4 regions of the Streptomyces sp. NPDC007875 genome follow, and region 1 is predicted to be linked to each of the others. Evidence: riboswitches for the same ligand, from Rfam matches in the RefSeq annotation. Region 1 holds a riboswitch; each other region holds the start of a gene.

What was found. A riboswitch is a leader RNA that binds a small molecule or an ion and turns the genes downstream of it on or off. The one in region 1 is predicted to bind cyclic di-AMP.
Positions count from the first base shown of each region.
Region 2: another riboswitch for cyclic di-AMP. It lies ahead of ACFYOY_RS26735 (M23 family metallopeptidase); the one in region 1 lies ahead of ACFYOY_RS42450 (transglycosylase family protein).
Region 3: another riboswitch for cyclic di-AMP. It lies ahead of ACFYOY_RS06780 (M23 family metallopeptidase); the one in region 1 lies ahead of ACFYOY_RS42450 (transglycosylase family protein).
Region 4: another riboswitch for cyclic di-AMP. It lies ahead of ACFYOY_RS17335 (NlpC/P60 family protein); the one in region 1 lies ahead of ACFYOY_RS42450 (transglycosylase family protein).

Region 1 covers NZ_JBIADZ010000035.1:25,470-28,671, reverse strand. Annotated here, with positions in the region: gene eno (phosphopyruvate hydratase) at 1-660, opposite strand, end outside; gene ACFYOY_RS42450 (transglycosylase family protein) at 964-1,650, opposite strand; cyclic di-AMP (ydaO/yuaA leader) riboswitch at 1,658-1,825, opposite strand; gene ACFYOY_RS42445 (transglycosylase family protein) at 2,080-3,078, opposite strand.
Region 2 covers NZ_JBIADZ010000013.1:190,192-193,393, reverse strand. Annotated here, with positions in the region: gene ACFYOY_RS26740 (pitrilysin family protein) at 1-1,253, shown strand, start outside; cyclic di-AMP (ydaO/yuaA leader) riboswitch at 1,552-1,716, shown strand; gene ACFYOY_RS26735 (M23 family metallopeptidase) at 1,729-2,523, shown strand; gene ACFYOY_RS26730 (GntR family transcriptional regulator) at 2,785-3,202, shown strand, end outside.
Region 3 covers NZ_JBIADZ010000002.1:664,528-667,729, forward strand. Annotated here, with positions in the region: gene ACFYOY_RS06775 (PP2C family protein-serine/threonine phosphatase) at 103-1,464, shown strand; cyclic di-AMP (ydaO/yuaA leader) riboswitch at 1,712-1,881, shown strand; gene ACFYOY_RS06780 (M23 family metallopeptidase) at 1,893-3,083, shown strand.
Region 4 covers NZ_JBIADZ010000007.1:270,250-273,451, reverse strand. Annotated here, with positions in the region: gene pcrA (DNA helicase PcrA) at 1-1,582, opposite strand, end outside; cyclic di-AMP (ydaO/yuaA leader) riboswitch at 1,756-1,926, shown strand; gene ACFYOY_RS17335 (NlpC/P60 family protein) at 1,934-3,088, shown strand.

The sequences.
Region 1 (3,202 bases):
GTCGAGGGCCTCACGGTTGGAGCCGAGGTTCGGCGCGAAGCCGCCCTCGTCGCCGAGGCCGGTGGACAGGCCGCGCTCCTTCAGCACGGACTTCAGGGTGTGGTAGACCTCGGCGCCCCAGCGCACGGCCTCGGAGAAGGACTCCGCGCCGATCGGCGCGATCATGAACTCCTGGATGTCCACATTGGAGTCGGCGTGCGATCCGCCGTTGAGGATGTTCATCATCGGGACCGGCAGCAGATGGGCGTTCGGGCCGCCGAGGTAACGGAAGAGCGGGAGGTCGGACGCCTCGGAGGCGGCGTGCGCGACCGCGAGGGAGACGCCGAGGATGGCGTTGGCACCGAGCGAGGACTTGTCCGGGGTGGCGTCCAGGTCGAACATCGCCTGGTCGATCAGGCGCTGCTCGGTGGCGTCGTAGCCGACCAGCTCGGGGCCGATCTGCTCGATGACGGCGAGGACGGCCTTCTCCACGCCCTTTCCGTTGTAGCGGTTCTTGTCGCCGTCACGGAGCTCGAGGGCCTCGAAGGCGCCGGTGGAGGCGCCGGACGGAACGGCGGCACGGCCGGTGCTGCCGTCGTCGAGGCCGACCTCGACCTCGACCGTGGGGTTGCCTCGCGAGTCGAGGATCTCGCGAGCTACGACGACGTCGATGGACGGCACGAGGTTCTCCTTCGTATGGGTCTGCGGTAGCAGCACGAGCCTAACGGGCCGGGAGGGCTGCACCCCGCGTTCGCCCGCCCCACGAGACAGGGGCGTGACACAAAAAGCCAGATTCTGAATCACATATCCAGATTTCTGGTGAATCGGAAGATGAAGGAGCCCCGGTGGGGCGCGCCATAGGGGCGGCACGCCCCGACCGGGGCTCGTCTCAGGGTGCTCGGGCGGCGGCCTCAGGGGACTCGGAGGGGTCCTCGGGAGACTCGGGAGGAGTCCTCAGGCCGCGGCCGCGACCGTGACCGTGGCTCAGCCGAGGTGCAGCTTCTGGCCCGGGTAGATCAGGTCGGCCTTCTCCACGATGTCCTCGTTCAACTTGAAGAGCTTCTTCCAGCCGCCCTTGACGTGGTGCTCCTTGGCGATCTTGCCAAGGGTGTCACCGGACTTGACCTTGTACTCGCCGTCACCCTTCTTGATCGGGCCACGGGGCTGCTCACGCGTGGCGCGCTCGGGCGCGGTGTGCGGCTGCGCCTTCGGCTGGGCAGGCTGGGCGGCCGGGGCCGACTTGGTGGAGGCCGAGGGCTGGTCCTGCGAACCGGAGGGCGCGGACGGCGCGGACGGGCTGCCGCCGGAGGTCAGACCCTTGCCGCAGACCGGCCAGGCGCCCTTGCCCTGGCTGCCGAGGACCTTCTCGGCGATCTGGATCTGCTGGGCCTTGCTGGCCTTGTCCGCGGTGGGGGCGTAGGCGGTGCCGCCGTACGCGGCCCAGGTGGAGCTCGAGAACTGCAGGCCGCCGTAGTAGCCGTTGCCGGTGTTGATCGACCAGTTGCCACCGGCCTCGCACTGCGCGACCTGGTCCCACTGGGAGCTGGTGGCCGCGGAGGCGGAGGTCGCCCCGATGAGGGGCGCCGCCACGGCGGCACCGGCGAGACCGGTGAGCGCGGCGATACGGGTGGCCTTGGAGGGACGGCGGTGCTTCCCGTTGGACTTCAGCATCGTTGGTTCGTTTCCTCACCGACGCCTACGAGGTGAGCTGTCGGGTTCGGACGTGAGTTGCCCGGCCGGTCGCGATGATCGCTCCCGGCTTCACCCCTAGCCGACGAGCCCGTGTCCACAGGCCACTCGGCACCTACCTTGGGTCCCCCGCTCCTGCCTTCGGCGCTGACGCGTCGGTTCCCCCCGACCGCCGGCAGGATTCGGCGTGACGATCGACGGTGCCCGCGGTGGCGAGCGGAAAGACGTTAAACACACCTCCCGAGAACGTTCAAACACCCCAATGGCAGCGAATGGGGCTGTAATTGATCTCACTCGGCCCACATCGGCGCAGGTAGGGCCGGGTGAGGAGAGATCGGACACGAGGTGCGGCCCGGAAATTGTGACGAGATGTATGTCTCACCGGAACCAGATCGGGCAATTCCCCCCGAATCACTGCGCCCTGATGGAGAGGTCGAGTCGCTGACCAGGGATGATCAGGTCGGGGTCGATTCCGATGAGGTCCTCGTTGCTCTCGTAGAGCCCTTCCCAACCTCGGGACACATTCCGGTCCTCGGCGATGCCTGACAGGTTGTCACCGGGGCGAACAGTGTAATCGTCGTCCGTGGGGCTCTGGTCGCGGTCCGCGGCGTCACGCGAAGCGTGGCGCCCGGAGGGCTGCCCGTCCGCCGCATCGCCGTCCTCGGCCCGCTCCCCGGCGTCCGGGGAGCCGCGGTGGCGGCCGGAGGGCGAGGGGTCGGCGGAGGGATCCGACGAGGACCCCTTCGAGCCGTCCGACGCCGAGTCGTCCGAGGCCGGGTCATCCGAGGCCGAACCGTCCGACGTCGGGGTGTCCGATGCCGAGCCGTCCAGTCCGTCGGGGGACTTGGAGGTGCGGGGGGCCTCCGACTCCTCGGTCGATCCGGACGAATCCGGCTCACCGGCGCTGCCGGACGTCCCCGAACGGTCCGACTCCGCGGAGGAGGAGCCGTCCCGTCCCCGGTCCCCCACCTCGCCCCGGCCCGTCCCCGGGTCCGCGGTGGCCGTGCCACCGGGGTCCACATCGGGGGCGCCGGAGCCGTCGGTGAGCCCTGCACCCAGCGCACAGCTCGGCCAGGCGTCGGGGCCGCGGTCGCCGAGGATCGACTGGGCGACGGATATCTGCTGGGAGCGGCTGGCCAGGTCGGGGCGCGGGGCGTACTCCGTGCCGCCGTAGTCCTTCCACATGTCGAGGGTCAGCTGGAGTCCGCCGTAGAAGCCGTTGCCCTCGTTGGCGCTCCACATGCCGCCGCTCTCGCACTCGGCGACCTGATCCCAGGTGGAGGTCTGGGCGGCCTGTGCGCCGGACGCCCCGAAGAGGGGCAGGGCGATGCTCGCTCCCGTGACCCCCGCCGCGACGATGATGGCCGGAGCCTGACGGGGGCGACGGTGTCGACCATTACCGGAACGCATGCGATTGCCCTCTCTATGGCGAACTCGGTTGCCGGTGAACATAGCGAGGGCACTCGATCATCACAAGCCGATGTATCCCAGGTCACGCCGAGGTCACATGGCTGATCATTCGTCACCAATGTCC
Region 2 (3,202 bases), on a different contig from region 1:
TCGAGATCAATCTGGAGGCGCCGCTGGACGCCGAGCCGGCCGGGCTCGAGGGCGTCGCCACGATCATGGCGCGCGCCCTGTCGGAGGGCACCGACAAGCACGACGCCGAGGAGTTCGCCGCCGAGCTCGAGCGCTGCGGCGCCACGCTGGACGCGCATGCCGACCACCCCGGCGTCCGCGTCTCCCTCGAGGTCCCGGTCTCCCGGCTGCCCAAGGCGCTCGGTCTGCTGGCCGACGCCCTGCGCGCCCCCGCCTTCCCGGACGGCGAGGTCGAGCGGCTGGTGCGCAACCGGCTGGACGAGATCCCCCATGAGCTGGCCAACCCGGCCCGCCGCGCCTCGATGGCCCTCTCCGCGGCCCTCTTCCCGGCCGAGTCGCGGATGTCCCGGCCGCGCCAGGGCACCCAGGAGACCATCGAGGGCATCGACGCCGCGGCCGTGCGGGCGTTCTACGAGGCGCATGTCCGCCCCTCCACGGCCACCGCCGTCATCGTGGGCGACCTCACCGGGGTCGACCTCGACGGGGCGCTCGCCGACACCCTGGGTGCCTGGACGGGCGGGGCGGGCGCGCCGCGCGCGGTTCCCCCGATCGTCGCGGACGACCTCGGCCGTGTGGTGATCGTCGACCGGCCGGGCGCGGTGCAGACCCAGCTGCTCATCGGGCGCGTCGGCGCCGACCGCCATGACCGGATCTGGCCCGCGCAGGTGCTCGGCACGTACTGCCTGGGCGGCACCCTCACCTCCCGCCTCGACCGTGTGCTGCGCGAGGAGAAGGGCTACACCTACGGGGTGCGCGCCTTCGGCCAGGTGCTGCGCTCCGCGCCCCCGGCTCCCTCGGGCGGCTCCGCGGGCGCCGCGATGCTGGCGATCAGCGGCTCGGTGGCCACCGAGGTCACCGGACCCGCGCTGGAGGACCTCTGGAAGGTGCTGCGCACGCTGAAGGAGGAGGGGCTCACCGACGAGGAGCGCGATGTCGCGGTGCAGAACCTGGTGGGCGTCGCCCCGCTGAAGTACGAGACGGCGGCGTCCGTCGCGGGCACCCTCGCCGACCAGGTCGAGCAGCACCTTCCGGACGATTTCCAGGCGCAGTTGTACGCCCGCCTCGCGGAGACCGGCACGGTGGAGGCGACCGCCGCGGTGGTGAGCGCCTTCCCGGCGGACCGGCTGGTCACGGTGCTGGTCGGGGATGCCTCGGTGATCGAGGAGCCGGTCAGGGCGCTGGGCATCGGTGAGGTGCGCGTCATCTCCGGCTGAGCCGCCCGGAGTTGGCCGATTGGCTGGATCTGGCCGAGGAGCCGACCACCTGGCCGACTCACTGACGATCCGAGTTCGCTGCCGATCCGGCAGACGGTCCGCTCGACGAGCTCGCAACGGAAGGACCCCGGCCCCCGTAAGGGTGCCGGGGTCCTTCCTTCATGCCCGATTTGCGGCAGTGACGGCTTGTTTGGTTTGTGGGGAGAGCAACAAAAAACCGGAACCGTTTGGTGATCGAAAGCGGGCCCGTTTAGCGTCAGTCCGGCTGTTCGCCGGCAACCCGCCGCACCCGCGGCACGGACAGTCATCGCCGAGTCCCCGTACGGCGCGAGCCAGGGGAGCCGGGGACCCACACGTCCCCAGGGGTGAATCGGGCGCCTTCCCCGGCCGGGGGAGGAGTCCGTAGGAGACCTTCCTGCTCCGAACCCGTCAGCTAACCCGGTAGGCGAGAAGGAAGGAAGGAGTGCGCCTCAGCATGGCGTCCACCCGCACTGCCACCGGGAAACACCGCCGCACCACCAAGGTCAACGTCCGCACCGGCGCGAACGTCGTGGGCATCACCACCGTCGCCTCGGGTGTCGTCGCCGGGATCACCGGACAGGCGTTCGCAGCCGACACCGGCCCCAATTCCCAGCAGACCGGTCTGACCCAGGCGATCGTGATCGGCGACGGGATCGCGGACCACATCGAGGAGCAGGCGCAGTCCCAGGAGACCGCCGCCGAGCAGGCCGCCGCCAAGGCCAAGGCGGAGACGATCGCCCGCCAGGAGGCCGCCAGAAAGGCGGAGGCCGCGGCGAAGAAGGCCAAGGCCGAGCGCGAGGCCAAGGAGCGCGCGGCGCGCGAGGCCGAGCGCAAGCGCCTCAACACCTTCGAATCGCCGATCAGCGGCTCCTACGTCTCCACCGGCTACGAGGCGGCCAGCGGGCTGTGGTCCTCCGGCAGCCACACCGGCATCGACTTCCACGCCTCCTCCGGCACCTCGGTGCACTCCGTGGGCATGGGCGAGATCGTCGAGGCGGGCTGGGGCGGCTCCTACGGCAACAACGTCGTCATCAAGATGAACGACGGCACCTACACCCAGTACGGCCATCTGTCGTCGATCAGCGTCTCGGTCGGCCAGAAGGTCACCCCCGGCCAGCAGATCGGCCTGTCGGGCGCCACCGGCAACGTCACCGGACCGCATCTGCACTTCGAGGCCCGCACCAGCCCGGACTACGGCTCGGACATCGACCCCCTGTCGTATCTGCGCTCGCACGGCGTCAACGTCTGACCTCGCGGGACTCCGCGAACGTCCGACCCCGCGAGGCTCCGCGCACGCCCGCGGTCCCGTGAGACTCCGAGAAGGCCCCGTCCACCGGACGGGGCCTTCGGCGTGCCGCCGCCCGCTGACCAAAAAATATCCATGAAATGCACTCCGCCATCGGAAATGACGTCCGATTGGAATAGAGTCGTTCAACGCGCGTTCCATGGGTGCGTTTCGCGGGCGTTAAGGCGGAGGTTCGACAATGTGGGACCGGAAGTGAGCGGGGATATGACCGCGGTCCAGGGCGGTCGCCGGATTTCGGCGCATGCGGTGTGCACGGCGATTCGCGACGACATCGTCTCCGGCACATATCAGCCCGGCAGCCGGCTCACCGAGGAACTTCTCGCCCGGCGCTACGGCGTCTCGCGGGTGCCGGTCCGCGAGGCCCTGCGCACCCTGGAGTCCGAGGGCTTCGTGACGACCCGGCGGCACGCGGGGGCCTGCGTCGCCCAGCCCTCCGAGCGCGAGGCGGCCGATCTGCTGGACATCCGGGCGCTCCTGGAGCCGCTGGGCGCCGCGCGGGCCGCACAGCGCCGCACCGAGGCCCATCTGAAGGTGCTGCGCGGGCTGGTCCGGCTCGGCCGGGAGCGGGCCCAGCACGGTCGGCTGGGCGAGCTGCGGCCGCTGGGCGACTGGTTCCACGAGA
Region 3 (3,202 bases), on a different contig from region 1:
GGTGACCAAGGTGGCAACGGCGACGCTGTGACGACAGCGAGCTGTGACGACAGCGACGCTGTGACGGCGGCGGGACGCGGACCAGGGAAGCGAGAGAAGCCGGTGCGGGTGCGAGGGAGCAGGGCTCGTACGGGCGCCCGTACCAAGTGGCGTACGGCCTGGCCCCGGCTGAGCCGCCCGCACACCCACCGCCGCCGCACCCGCCTGCACACGCTCATCGACACCGGCGCCGCGGCCGGTGGTGCCTCTGCCGAAGGGTTCACCGGGCCCACCGCGGGGCCCAGCCCGGTCGAGGACGCTCACCAGGGGCTGCCGGGCCGCCGGGTGGCCCGCTGGGTTCCCGCCATCCTCATCCTCGGCGGCGTCAGCTTCGACCTGGCCACCCCGTCCGGCTACACCGCCTCGCCCTTCTTCGCCGCCGCCCCTCTGGTCGCCGCGGCGCTCTTACCGCTGCGGCAGACCGTCATCATGGCCGTCATCGCCGTCCTCACGACCTGTCTGCTGGCGGAGTTGCACGGCGTGACGGACCCGACCCAGGCGGCCACCGAGATCGTCACGGTCGCCACCGTGACCGGGCTGGCGGTGGCGATCAACCGTGTCGTACGGCGCAGCTACCACCGGCTCGCCTCGGCACGCGGTGTCGCGGAGGCGGCCCAGCGCGCCGTCCTGCCCGCGCCGCCCGCCCGTCTCGCCGGGCTGGAGATCGCCGCGCGCTACGTACCGGCGGAGAAGTACGCGGCGATCGGCGGTGACCTGTACGCGGTCCAGGACACCCCGCACGGCGTACGGCTGACCGTCGGCGACGTACGCGGCAAGGGGCTGGGGGCCGTGGAGGTCGTGGCGATCCTACTGGGCTGCTTCCGGGAGGCGGCGGAGCAGGAGACGACCCTGGAGGCGCTCGTGGGCCGTCTGGAGCGGGCGCTGCAGCGTGAGGGCGCCCGGCGAGCCGACCTGGAGGTGTTCGAGGGGTTCACGACGGCGGTGGTGGCTGAAATTCCGCGCGGTGACTCCACCCTGCGGTTGCTCAACCGTGGTCATCCGGCGCCGCTGCTCATGGAGGAGGACGGCGGGGTGCGCGCCCTGGAGCCGGAGGCGGCGGCGCTGCCGGTGGGGATGGGGGAGCTGGCCGGGTGGCCGGACCGGGTGATGGAGCTGGGGTTCGAGGAGGGGGCGACGCTGCTGCTCTTCACGGACGGGGTGACGGAGGCCCGGGACCGCAATGGCGAGTTCTACGACCCGGCGAAGCAGCTGCGCGGCCGCCGCTTCACCGATCCGCAGGAGCTGCTGGATGCGTTGGTGGCCGATGTCGAGCGCCATACGGACGGCGGGACGGCGGACGACATGGCGCTGCTGGCGGTCCGCCGGACCCCGGCCCGCGGGAACGGACGGGGGAACGGGCACGGCGACGGTGACGCGAACCGCACCGGCCATACGAGGGACGGCGACGCTCCCCACCGTCCGTAGCCGACCGGGTCCATACCGTGCGTAGTCGGCCGAGCCCCCTCCGCATAACAATTGCTGCACGATCGACCCGCACGCGTTTTTGTGAACCTTTGGCCAGTGCGCCGATTCGCTCCCATCTGTTCCTTCTTGAGCGCTAAGTTCATGCCAAAGGTGCGCGGATTCCTCAGAACAGCTTGGAATCACATCGCGCTCTCTATTAACGTTCGATAACGCAGCGCGGTCGTCACAACCGTCGCAAGGGCGGCACCGTGCGCCGTCGCCGAATCCCGTACGCACACCGGCAGTACCGCACCACCAGCAGCACCAAGGGAACCGGGGAACCAACACCTTGGGGTGAATCGGGTCGAACCTGACCCGTAGGAGACCTTCCTGCTCCGAACCCGTCAGCTAACCCGGTAGGCGAGAAGGAAGGAAAGGAGTGCGCCTCCGTGGCGTCCAACAGGTCTGCCCTGGACGAGGCCCCGTATCGCACACGGGGAGGCGGTTTGGGGACCGCCACCGCCTACGGCCCCGGCTTTGACGCCGGCGGTGGGATGAGCTCCGGGGACGGACACTTCGCCCCCGACGATCGGTACGCGAATGCGGATGGGGACGCGTTCGAGGGCCCGGGTGCCGGATTCGAGACCGAGCCCTGGGAGGAGTGGAACCCCACCGAGGAGTCCATCGCTCCCGTACGCGGCCGGCATCGCGTGGCCAAGCAGCGCGGCGGGACCATGGCGCGCAGCGGCGCCGTCCTCGGGGTCGGCGTGATCGCGGCGGTCGGTGCGGGCGGCATGGCCAGCGCCAAGGACCGTCCCAAGCCGCCCATTTCCATGCCGGACCTCGGCCATGTCGCCGATGAGGTCAAGGCCAGCTTGCCCGCGGCCAAGGACCTGCCCGGCATCGGCTCCTGGACGTCGGACGACAGCAGTGGGCCGCAGACGGCCGCCGCCCCCCTCTCCCAGGCCGGCCTGACCAGCGAGGACGAGCAGCGCGGCACCACCGACGCGGGTGAGGCGCTCCGCGCCCGCATCCTCCAGCAGGCCGAGAACCAGCAGAACGCGGCGGACGAGGACAGCCGCACCGCCGCGGCGAAGGCCGCCGCGGAGAAGGCATCCGACCAGGCCGCGGAGGTGGCCGCCCAGCGGAAGGCCAAGGCCGAGGCGGAGAAGAAGGCCGCCGAGCAGCGGGCGAAGGAGGCGGCCGAGAAGAAGGCCGCGGCCGAGCGCCAGGCCAGGCTCGCCGCCGCGTACACCCTCCCCGTCGGCTCGTACACCCTGACCGCGAGCTTCGGCCAGGCGGGCGACATTTGGTCGGCCGACCACACCGGCCAGGACTTCGCCGCCCCGACCGGCACCCCGGCCAAGGCGGTGCACGGCGGCACCATCACCCAGGCGGGCTGGGCCGGTTCGTACGGCTACCGCATCGTGCTGACCCTCAGCGACGGCACCGAGATCTGGTACTGCCACCTGTCGTCGATGGTCGTCACATCGGGCAAGGTGACGGCGGGCGACGTCATCGGCCGCGTCGGCGCCACCGGCAATGTGACCGGCCCGCACCTCCACCTCGAGGTCCGGCCGGGCGGCGGCTCGCCGATCGACCCGATGCCCTGGCTGCGCCAGCACGGGATGAATCCCTGATACTCCGGCGGCTCTGGCGCTCTCTCCCCCCTTGACGCCAGGGCCGCCGGTTTACGTCCCGACGGGGCGGCCCCTCAGGAACACCCCTCTCAGGAACCCCCCAGGAATCCCCCAGGAAC
Region 4 (3,202 bases), on a different contig from region 1:
AGCGGGCCGCCATGCCGTACGCGTCGTCGACCCGGCGCAGCGCCTGCGGGAAGGTGATCTTCTCGCGCAGCGCCAGCGCGTCGATCATGGCCTCGGCGCGCTCCCCGATGCCGCGCTTGGGCACGTTGAGAATCCGGCGGAGCGGGACGGAGTCCTCGGGGTTGGCCAGCACCCGCAGATAGGCGAGGACGTCCCGGACCTCCTTGCGCTCGTAGAAGCGCACGCCGCCGACGACCTTGTACGGCAGCCCGACCCGGATGAAGATCTCTTCGAAGACACGGGACTGGGCGTTGGTCCGGTAGAAGACCGCCACGTCACCGGCCTTGGCGTCGCCCGCGTCCGTGAGCCGGTCGATCTCGTCGGCGACGAACTGGGCCTCGTCGTGCTCGGTGTCGGCCACATAGCCGGTGATCTCGGTCCCGGCGCCGGCCTCGGTCCACAGGTTCTTCGGGCGGCGGTTCTCATTGCGCTCGATGACCGCGTTGGCCGCGCTCAGGATGGTCTGGGTGGAGCGGTAGTTCTGCTCGAGGAGGATCGTCCGCGCGGTGGGGTAGTCCTCCTCGAACTGGAGGATGTTGCGGATCGTGGCGCCCCGGAAGGCGTAGATCGACTGGTCGGCGTCGCCCACCACGCACAGCTCGGCGGCCGTGGTCTCCTCGGTGTCCGTGCCCACCAGCTCGCGCACGAGGGTGTACTGCGCGTGGTTGGTGTCCTGGTACTCGTCCACCAGGACGTGCCGGAAGCGGCGGCGGTAGTGCTCGGCGACGTCCGGGAACGCCTGGAGCAGATTGACCGTGGTCATGATGATGTCGTCGAAGTCCAGTGCGTTGGCCTCGCGCAGCCTCGCCTGGTACATCGCGTACGCCTCGGCCAGCGTCTTCTCGAAGCCGTCCGTCGCCTGTCCGGCGAAGGTCTCCTCGTCGATCAGCTCGTTCTTCAGGTTGGAGATCTTGGCGCTGAAGGACTTCGGCGGGAACCGCTTGGGGTCGAGATCCAGATCCCGGCAGACCAGCGACATCAGCCGCTTGGAGTCGGCGGCGTCGTAGATCGAGAACGATGAGGTGAAGCCGAGCTTCTTGGACTCCCGGCGCAGGATGCGGACGCAGGCGCTGTGGAAGGTGGAGACCCACATGGCGTTCGCCCGCGGGCCGACGAGCTCCTCCACCCGCTCCTTCATCTCGCCCGCCGCCTTGTTGGTGAAGGTGATGGCGAGGATCTGGCCGGGGTGTGTCCCGCGGGCGCCGAGCAGATAGGCGATGCGGTGGGTGAGCACCCGGGTCTTGCCGGAGCCGGCGCCCGCGACGATCAGCAGCGGCGAACCGGTGTGCTCCACGGCGGCTCTCTGCTGCTCGTTCAACCCCTCGAGCAGGGCGGACGGGTCCACGACGGGCCGCGCCGCGCCGTCCCGGTAGTGGGCCTCCCGGGGCACGGGCGCGTCGAAGCCGCCGCTGAAGAGGTGATGCGGCACGTCCTCGGCACCATCGGGGCCGGGGTGCGCCGAATCCTCGGGCGGCGGTGGTGGCTCCTCGTTCGAAGGAGGCCCGAGGTCCGCCAGGAAGCTGTCGTCAAAGAGGCTGCTCATCGCTCCCCGAGTCTAGGCCGCCCCACTGACAGCCGATGCCCGAACATCACGAAACGGTTTCGGGCAAAACGGCCACCAGTCTTCACAGGAGCCCCACGCGTTGGCTACCGTCCTGCGTCAGGCGGCCCGGAAGATCCGTCGGCGAACCACGTCGGCACGGGCGGCCTCCGCCGAGTCCGGCACCGCCGTAAGGCGCCCGGAGCCGGGGACCCGACAACGCAACACCGGGGTGAATCGGCCCGAACGGCGTGGCACGCAGGTGCCGCCCGGACACGGCCGTAGGGCAACCTTCCGTACCGCCCGAACCCGACAGCTAACCCGGTAGGCGGTCCACGGAAGGAGTCGCCTCCCTTGGCGTCGCACCGCAAGCCGCGGAGCCGAATACCGGCCCCGCTCACCGGTCACGGCCGCCGTACGGCCGTCGGGTTCACCACGGCCGCCCTCGCATCCGTCACCCTGCTCTCCCAGACGGCCAACGCCGCGCCGGGCGACCCCAAGCCGGCCGGCCAGTCGATCGAGAAGGTCAAGGAGAAGGTCGACACCCTCTACCACCAGGCGGAGAGCGCCACCCAGCGCTACAACGCCGCCAAGGAGCGCGCCGATCAGCAGCGGGCCAAGGTCGACAAGCTGCTCGACTCCGTCGCCCAGCGCACCGAGAAGCTCAACGAGGCGCGGCGCACGCTCGGCGCCTACGCCGCCGCCCAGTACCGCGACGGCGGAATGGCCCGCTCCGCCGCGACCCTGCTGTTCTCCAATGACCCGCAGGACGTCTTCGACCAGTCGCATCTGATGGACCGGCTGACCGGTCGGCAGAAGCAGGCCGTCGACGACTTCCAGAAGCAGCAGGCGAGCGCCGCCAAGGAGCGCGGTAGGGCCAGCGAGAGCCTCGCCTCGCTGACCGCGTCGCAGAAGCAGCTGAAGACCCAGAAGAAGACCGTCCAGGACAAGCTGACCGAGGCCCGGCGGCTGCTGGCGAATCTGACCGCCAAGGAGAAGGCGCGGCTGGCGGCGATCGAGAAGAAGAAGGCGGAGGAGGCCCGCCGTAAGGCGGCCGCGCTCGCCGAGAAGCAGCGGCAGGAGGCCGCGCGCAAGAAGCAGCAGGAGCAGAACAAAGACAGCAGCTCCGGTTCGACGGCGCCCTCGGCCCCGGCCAACAGCTCCAAGGCGGCCCAGGCCATCGCCTTCGCGAAGTCGCAGCTCGGCAAGCCGTATGTCTGGGGCGCGACCGGCCCCAGCTCCTTCGACTGCTCAGGGCTGACGCAGGCGGCCTGGAAGGCGGCCGGGATCTCGCTGCCGCGCACCACCTGGGACCAGGTGAAGGTCGGTACGCGCGTCTCGACGTCCGAACTCCAGCCGGGCGATCTGGTCTTCTTCTACGACGACATCAGCCATGTCGGCCTCTACATCGGCGACGGGATGATGATCCACGCGCCGAAGCCGGGCGATGTGGTGAAGAAGGCGCCGATCACCGAGATGCCGATCTACGGGAGCGTGCGGCCCGCGTAGGGCGGGCGCGGGGGCCGTACAGGCCCTTGGCGTGGGGGGGGGGGGGGGGGGGGGGGCCCCCCCCCCCCCCCCCCCCCCCCCCCCCCCACCCCTGCCTCACCTCAACCGCTACGT